2 linked regions of the Limnospira fusiformis SAG 85.79 genome follow. The protein of the gene in region 2 interacts with the protein of the main gene of each other region in a pairwise test. Links are inferred from orthologs where the notes say so. Each region holds a gene or a part of one and is shown on either strand. Other genes may lie near its edges.

The links. The genes of interacting proteins can lie anywhere in the genome.
Region 1: the proteins of ruvA (region 2) and ruvC interact in binary tests that used the Escherichia coli proteins (3 or more experiments, as listed by UniProt). The link is inferred for Limnospira fusiformis SAG 85.79 from one-to-one orthologs.

The regions. Positions count from the first base shown.
Region 1 is NZ_CP051185.1:5,877,774-5,882,212, forward strand. What follows is about bases 628-3,626. They hold ruvC (crossover junction endodeoxyribonuclease RuvC), read left to right. Parts: upstream 628-1,867; coding sequence 1,868-2,386; downstream 2,387-3,626. Other genes in these bases: bchI (magnesium chelatase ATPase subunit I), read left to right, coding at 665-1,822; HFV01_RS27390 (hypothetical protein), read left to right, coding at 2,397-2,780; HFV01_RS27395 (hypothetical protein), read right to left, coding at 2,834-3,034; def (peptide deformylase), read right to left, coding at 3,081-3,626. Outside these bases: HFV01_RS27375 (exonuclease domain-containing protein), read left to right, coding at 1-553; more of def, read right to left, coding at 3,627-3,644; HFV01_RS27405 (hypothetical protein), read left to right, coding at 4,196-4,439.
Region 2 is NZ_CP051185.1:2,233,649-2,238,008, forward strand. What follows is about bases 921-3,840. They hold ruvA (Holliday junction branch migration protein RuvA), read right to left. Parts: upstream 2,731-3,840; coding sequence 2,110-2,730; downstream 921-2,109. Other genes in these bases: HFV01_RS10695 (Uma2 family endonuclease), read left to right, coding at 921-1,099; HFV01_RS10700 (DUF1963 domain-containing protein), read right to left, coding at 1,156-1,950; HFV01_RS10710 (MFS transporter), read left to right, coding at 2,866-3,840. Also shown: HFV01_RS10690 (Uma2 family endonuclease), read left to right, coding at 1-373; more of HFV01_RS10695, read left to right, coding at 392-920; more of HFV01_RS10710, read left to right, coding at 3,841-4,116; HFV01_RS10715 (M67 family metallopeptidase), read right to left, coding at 4,113-4,360. UniProt on the Escherichia coli protein: The RuvA-RuvB-RuvC complex processes Holliday junction (HJ) DNA during genetic recombination and DNA repair.

The DNA.
Region 1 (4,439 bases), 3.6 Mb from region 2 along the record:
AGATGAATATTGGCAGAACCTGTTAAACCAATGGGAAAAGGACTATGATAAACCTCGCGTTATTAGTGATACGGATGATGTGGGTAAACTAATGGCGATTGTTTCGGCATTTAATAACCGATATCCGCTGAAGGTTGAACAACTGTCATTTGGACAGCGAAAAATACCAGAGCATTTGTGTATTAAAACAGGTCAACAAACTTATGTGCTGGCATTTTTGCATGGTTCAGGGAGTGCGTTTACTGGGAGAATTAAAAATTTTAATCGATTGGCTCTTGCTCATAAAAAAATGCGGTTTCGGTTAATGCGGGATGCTGTGGAACCGCCGATAAGGGGAGATGTTGGTCTGCGAGAAATTCAGATACTTGATGCGGTTAACCATGGGGAATATGTGATTATGGATAGGAGCGATCGCATTTGTTTTGAGTGTATATATCAAGCGATTATTGATTGGGAAAATCGCGAGTTTGCTGTAGGGATAACTCTGGAAGATATAGTTGATTTTTTGTCGATGAAACTGCCAGATTATTGGTTGATTAAGTGCCTGAGTTAATGGTAGAATGGGGGAAGCGATCGCCCCACTTCCTGAAAAAATGGTCGGACCAGTGGCGCGGCGGGGGGTGGGTATCAATGACAAACAGCAAGGGGTCTGAATTAGCACGCTATGCGATCGCCCCAATATGAGACAATAGAAAACGGTATACCGGAAACTAGAGAAACAATTGTGAGTCCAACAGCCGTCACAACTGATACAGCCAAAATATCCCAAACCAGCCGTCGCGCCGTTTTTCCCTTTACGGCGATCGTTGGTCAAGAAGAAATGAAATTAGCCCTGCTGCTGAACGTGATTGACCCCAAGATCGGCGGCGTAATGATTATGGGCGATCGAGGTACAGGTAAATCGACCACCATTCGCGCCCTAGCTGACCTGCTACCAGAAATAGAGGTCATAGCCGACGACCCCTTTAACAGTCACCCCAGCGATCCTGAACTGATGAGTGATGGGGTCCGAGAACGCATGAGTTTATCCGAAGCCATCCCGGTGACCCGTCGCAAGGTACAAATGATCGACCTACCCCTAGGGGCGACAGAAGATCGGGTTTGTGGAACCATTGACATTGAAAAAGCGTTGGCTGAAGGGGTAAAAGCCTTTGAACCGGGACTATTAGCCAAAGCCAATAGGGGTATCCTCTACGTTGACGAGGTAAACCTTCTCGACGATCACCTAGTCGATGTCCTACTAGACTCCGCCGCCAGTGGTTGGAATACGGTGGAAAGAGAAGGCATTTCTATCCGCCACCCGGCGCGTTTTGTCCTGGTGGGTTCAGGAAACCCAGAAGAAGGGGAATTGCGACCCCAATTATTAGACCGTTTTGGAATGCACGCGGAAATTCGCACGGTGAAAGAACCTAGTCTGCGAGTCAAAATTGTGGAACAGCGGACAGCCTTTGACCAAAACCCGCCGGAGTTCTTAGGAGAGTATCAACTATCCCAGGAAGAACTACAACGGCGCATAGTAGAAGCCCAAGAGAGACTATCGGGGATTAATATTGATTATGATCTGCGGGTGAAAATCTCTCAGGTCTGCTCAGAATTAGATGTAGATGGACTGCGGGGAGATATTGTCACTAACAGGGCGGCGAAGGCTTTAGCTGCGTTTGAAGGGGCTACAGAGGTCACTGTTGACCATATTGGTCGGGTGATTACTTTGTGTCTGCGCCACCGACTGCGGAAAGATCCATTGGAGTCTATTGATTCTGGAAACAAAGTCCAGAAGGTGTTTCGCCAAGTGTTTGGATTACCCGAACCGGATCAAAATTAGTTAACAACATCACAGGCAACTTTGCCTGTGTTACCGTATCGGGTTATGGTGGTTCGGATTATGGGGTTGGACCCCGGTCTAGCAACTTTGGGGTTTGGGATTATTGAATGTCACACTTGCGAAGAAGCTAGGGGAGGGTCTTTGTTCTCGGTGATGGACTTTGGGGCGATTCAAACTGAGGCTAATCAACCCCTGGGCGATCGCCTACAAACTATTTATGCTGACCTCCATACCCTACTCGAACAATGGCAACCGGATCTTGTCGGTGTCGAAAAATTGTTTTTTTACCGCATGGGAAATACGATCGCAGTTGCTCAAGCTAGGGGGGTTTTGCTGTTGGTTTTGGCTCAACGACACCTTCCTATATTTGAGTTTACCCCGGCTCAGATTAAACAGGCATTAACCGGATATGGTAATGCTAAGAAATATCAGGTGCAAGAGGCAGTAGCCAGGGAGTTAAACTTACAGGCGATACCTCAACCGGATGATGCGGCGGATGCTTTGGCGATCGCTTTGGCGACTTGGTTTGATCATGATCGGGTTTCCGATTCAATTTTAAGCTGATTGATAATCTATGTCTAATCTCATTCTGACTTCTCAAGAAATTGCTCAATTTCGTTCCCAATTGGCTGAATATTCCTCGGCATTACAAGCCTTAGATATGATTGAAGACTGCGAGGGTGATATCGAAGATGCCGCGATTTCTATGGCGATTAATGTCGGTCAATCTCCCACTACATCGGAAAATTGGCTTGATGGTTTAGCCAAGCGCCACCGAGTTACTATCTGTGAACCTAGCTATCAAGAGGATTTATTACAGTCCAATATAGCCCCGATAGTCGCTCATTTAATTTACCAAAATCAATGCCCGCCACTACTGGTCACTCCCGTGGTTATTTATGTGTTAAAAACTGGGGTTGAACAATTTTGTGAGCCTTTAAAATACAAAAAAATTTAACTGATAAATACTGACCGTAGAGCCTTAACCCTACGGTCTTTGGGCGTGTTGGTCTACTGATTGGCGCGGGCATCTTGAACCGCTGCCCAAAATAGTAGCACTGATAGGGGTATACTCAAGGCTAGAATCACCCCTGTGATTAATCCCCCTAATTCCGGTTCCCCAGAGGAAAGTTCAAAAATTGAACCAACGGCGGCGATCGCTGTAATACACGATCCGGCTAATAATAAACCACTTTTTGGCGTTCCAACCATGATCAGTTTTGACCCCACATTATTTAACTTGTTGAGTGTAATCGTGCTATTTAACCGGCTTGACTGCTTTCGGAGAAAACTTATATTTAGCCAATTCCTCATTCAGGGCTAATTGATTGTCAACGCGATCGACAAATAACACCCCCTGTAGGTGATCGATTTCATGTTGAATGGCTCGACAAAGTAACTCCGTAGCCAATATGCTCCGAGGACGGCCGTTTTCATCCTTAAAGGTAACTTCTACCTCTTCTGGGCGGACTACATCCATATAAACCCCTGGAATACTTAAACATCCTTCCTGGAAAGGTGATAACTCGCGGCTTGACTTTTTGATGGTGGGGTTAATCAACACTAGGGGGGGAGTCGCTGCATTATCAGGTTCGCAGTCAATCACGATTACCTGTTTGTGTACCCCTACTTGGGGAGCGGCTAAACCAATACCATCGGCACTATACATGGTTTGTAACATCTCCCGCACCAGTTGCCGAATTTCATCGTCAATGCGCGAAACCCGTTTGGCTGGCTGTCGCAAAACGCGATCGCCCAAATAGTGAATATCCAGGGGGGGTTTTTCTAACTTTTGCTTTTCCACCAGAACTTGAGACGTCATGAAATCCTTACTCGCTTTCGTTAACACTTATTCATATTTGATTTTAGATCGCAATCGGGGTTTGGGAGAGCGATCGCTACATATTGGATCTCAGTATCCTGGCTAAGATTCTCAATCACCCCCAATAATTAAATTTTTGCTAAGTTTTCCTGTATTTGAGCCAAATCGGTTTACGTTTAAGTCTTTTATGGCGATAATTGACTCTGGATCAAAAAATCCACCAGCTTGCGGCTGATGGATAACTCACCTATTCGTAGCATCTCAGTTGTTAATGTATCAGTTCCCGACTATTTTGACATCACCTGACCGGGTGATATTCGGTAACTAGATATCCTCAAAACAGGGGGGATATTCTTGCTCCACCATTTGCTAGGGGGTTTCACAGTGTACCTCCTCCTGTTTTTAGCCTCGTGGGTGAACTTTCACAGCTTGACCTAGAGAGTAGACAATTCAGATTCTGGCTGGAGTCCCCATTGACTGCATCTCTGTAATTCTCCATCCTAGGTAATAAGCTAAAAATCTTCCTCAACTCATTCTCAGGAGATTAAGACATGGCATCTCTCACCTATTTTGCTCACCTAAGACAAAAAAGCGATCTAATCAACAGCCCCACCTGTGCATACCCCAACAACCCATCACCCGTTGAACATAAGCAGCAAAACTCCCTTAACTACGTCCCTAGTAGCCAAGAACTTAAACGGTTTATTGGTTGTAAAGCTGGCGAGGTGATCAAGCAGATGAGGGTTTGGGGTTATCACCAAGTTACCCTCAACATTCCCAAAAACTTGATATCAG
Region 2 (4,360 bases):
GATTTTTCGCACTCCGGAATATTTCTGGTTTGACCCGGAGAGTTTAGAGTTTCAAGGATTTGCGTTAATTCAGGGAACCTATCAACCAATAACTCCCAATGATATGGGACATTTATGGAGTGAACAACTGCAACTATTCTTAGGGATAGAAAATCGTCAACTCCGCTTTTTTAGTCCTGATGGTGTTTTAGTACCAACTCCGGAAGAATCAGCTACGGAAGCTCAACAGCAGTTAGGAAGTGTTCAAAATGAGTTAGTAACCACTCAAAATCAATTGGGTAGCGTCCAAAATCAGTTAGCCATTGAACGACAACAGAAAGACCAACTAGCTGCTAAACTGCGAGAATTAGGAATTGACCCCGAACAGTTGTAGATAATTGAGGTAAAAATTATGACAGTTACGGAACAGTTAGCATCACTGGAAACCTCAGCCGAATGGGAAGATATCGAGTTTCCACCCGGAGATTTAGAAAGTCAGGAGTTGCCATTGTCAAGCTATTTACACTTACAACAAATCTTGTTACTAATTAAATGCCTAGACTGGTTATGGCAAGACCGAAATGATTATTTTGATGCGGGAAACCTGACTATTTATTATAGTCCTCATCAGCAAAAATCATCAGATTTTCGTGGACCAGATTTCTTTGTGGTGTTAGATACGGAAAGGCGATCGCGCAAAAGTTGGGTAGTGTGGGAAGAAGGGGGAAAATATCCTAATATCATTGTCGAGTTATTATCAAGTTCCACAGCTAAGACTGACCGCACGGAGAAAAAGAAAATCTATCAAGAGATTTTTCGCACTCCGGAATATTTCTGGTTTGACCCGGAGAGTTTAGAGTTTCAAGGATTTGCGTTAATTCAGGGAACCTATCAACCGATAACCCCTAATGATATGGGACATTTATGGAGTGAACAACTGCAACTATTCTTAGGGATAGAAAATCGTCAACTCCGCTTTTTTAGTCCTGATGGTGTTTTAGTCCCGACTCCGGAAGAATCAGCTACGGAAGCTCAACAGCAGTTAGAAGTTGAACGACAACAGAAAGACAAACTAGCTGCTAAATTGCGAGAGTTGGGGATTGACCCTGAACAGTTGTAAATAATGCGGGTTAAATCATTGACAGACATTAGAAACACTTAAATCTATGACGGCTTTCAAACCCTCATAAAATAGGATTTAACCCCGCCAAAATCTCCTTTAATAAGCTGTTCTTCGTCAATATAGAAATAGAAATAATCAGAACAATCAAAAGGATGATTAAATTCTAATAATAATTGTCCTTTGGCATTATGTAAAACTTCTGGTACATAGGAATGAAACTCTGGAAATCCTGCCATTTTAGCGTTAATACCAACTTGATTTTCTGGCTGATAATCTAAAAACCATTCGTCAAATTTATCGCCAATGTCTGTCAATTTATCGGGAATACTATTGTAGCAATAATCCCAAAATATATCCTCTCCTACAGAAAAATCGATTGTATAAATATGGTGATACCATTCATCCCTGTAACGCTTATCTAGGGTGAAGCTAAAATCTGTGACCAGGGTGCTTTCATCTTGAGAAATTTCTGGGAAATAGATAATCCGGTGTGGTTCTGGACCCAGTACACACATGGGGACACTGAGACTAGAATAGAACTGTAATAGACCCTGAGATGGCAATTTAAACCCGGGGAGAGAAGGAACCTCCGCACAGTTAATCTGGAGTAAAAACATCATCATTTCCCCAGTTTGACGATCGCAAGGATACTCCATTCCCTTGGGTAAATAGGGCAACCCTCCGACCTTAGTTTCCCACAACTTCAGGGGATCATTGCTGAGGTCTTTGGCTAAAAAACCCTGTTTATTAAAAGCCAGATTAATATAGGGTTGCACATTACTAACCAGGAAAGAACGCAGAGATTCAAACTCCGGGGGTAAATCTTCTAACAAGCGAGGTGTTACCATAAATAAAACTGCGACGGCGCACAGTCTTAAAGAACTTGATACTGTTTTAGCATAGTTTGGCGAAAGTTGCTAGGTCAAAGACAAATCATATCTTAACTGCTATTTATAATAACACTAATTGTGACTATATTGTTGATTGGTTCCATGTCGGCTTTGTCTCTATAAAATCGATATCGCATATTTAATCCAATCTTCTGCACTATTATTTTCTGATAAATTAGGATGAGATGTAATAGCTTTTAAGGCTTGCATAACTTCGGAAGTGGTATAACCTAAAGCCAACAGAGATATTTCTACTTCCTCTTGGATTTCTGCACTTAAATTAGATGTGGAAACTGTAGGAAGTCCTGCTTGTTTTCGCCACTCTGATAACTTGGTTTTTAATTCTAGGGTAATCCGTTCGGCTGTTTTTTTTCCCACTCCCGGAGTTTTAGTTAAAATCCCGGTATTTCCGCCCACAATTGCTTGGACTAAATCCGGTAATGCGAGGGTATCTAAAAGGGCGATCGCCAATTGCATACCAATACCACTAACACTCACTAATTGACGAAATAGATCTCGTTCCGCCATACTGCTAAACCCATACAAAACCATCAGATCATCCCGGATATGTAGATGAGTAAATACCTGTAAATTTTCGCCTATTTTAGCATCTAAATTCTGCATCCTGGGTAAAATTTGCAACTCATAACCAACTCCATTAACATCAAGCCATAAAAAGACTCTATTTCCCGTCTTTTTATAAATACCAGCTACAGTGCCATTTAAATAACCAATCATAGTCTATTTTTCCTCAAATTATCATAAATTAACCCCGGCTAACGAATAAACTCACTCTGGTTGAGATAGCTATTCACGGTTTGACTGTAATTTGCTACGATCGCCAACATACAAAATAGCATTAAGGCAATAGTTTTGAGTACAAATCGCTTTTGGTCTTGGCTACCTCAACTGTCACGACAAGTGTGGATTTTAGCAGTTGGTCGTCTACTGTCCCAAACGGGAACAGGATTTACCCTATTTTACGCGCCAATTTTCTTTGTTAATCAGGTAGGTTTATCCTCAACCGCCGTAGGAATAGCGCTAGGAAGCGCCCAAATTTCCGGGGTAATTGGGAGAGTCTTCGGGGGGTCTTGTTGTGACTCTCCTCGCTTCGGTCGGCGCTGGACATTATTGGTATCGGCGATAATTTCTGCCCTCTCATCTTTTGTCCTAGCATTTACCACCAATTTTATGATGTTAATTCTAGGGAATTTATTGTTAGGATTAGGTATCGGACTTTACTGGCCAGCCACAGAAACCATAGTAGCTGATTTAACCACGGGAAAGACCCGCAACGAAGCCTATGCTATCACTCGTTTGGGGGATAATATCGGCTTACAGGTCGGCATTATCATGGGTGGGGTAGTGATTGCCACAACGGGGGCTTATCGACTGTTATTTGTGCTAGATGGATTGTCTTTCCTCATCTTTTTTATAGTGATTTATCTAGCGATAGCGGAAACTTACCAATCCCCTATTATATCAACAGATACCGAATCCGCTGCATCTTCTAATAGTTGGATGGTGGCTTTAAGCGATCGCACCCTATTAATTTATGCAGCAGTCAATATTTTATTTACCTTCTATATGTCGCAAATTCATAGCACCATTCCCCTATATCTTAACAACTTTGTGAAAGCCGAATTTTCCAGCATCACCATTAGCGCCCTGTTTGCCGGACACACAGCGATCGCCATCTTACTTTTACTCCCCATGTCCCGCATTCTTAATCCTCTCAGTCGCCCCCATGCCCTAATTGTATCAGCTATACTATGGGGCATAGGATTTTTAATTACGGGGTTAATGGGAATAGTAAAAACCGGAACTTTAACCTTAGCTATTCTGGGATTAGGAATTTTAGCGATCGCTACAGTTACTTATAGCCCCGCCGCCTCGTCCTTAGCGGCTAATCTGGCCCCGGACTCCCTGCGAGGAATTTATTTAGCTATTAATTCTCAATGTTGGGCGATCGGTTATTTAATCGGCCCCCCTCTTGGGGGATTAGCCCTTGATCAAACCCAGGAAATTATTAGCCAATTTTGGTTAGGATTAGCCCTAAGTGTCTTGATAGCGATCGCCATTTTACAGCATCTGCATAAAACCATGAAGCATCTCAACCACTAATCCCTATATATCAATTCTTCAGCTTGAAACTGATGGTTAGTATCTAAACACCAGTTGAGTAAGTCAGTAGCCTGACCCCCGATCACAGAAACAATAATATAGGAGTATTCCGACCAGGCGCAAACCCGATCAAATTCTGAAGGAATCGCAGTATGATCGGGGTGCGAATGATATATACCAATAATCGAAAGATGGCGATCGCGTCCCTCCTTTTGCGCTTTCATTAACGCTTCTGGGGCGATCG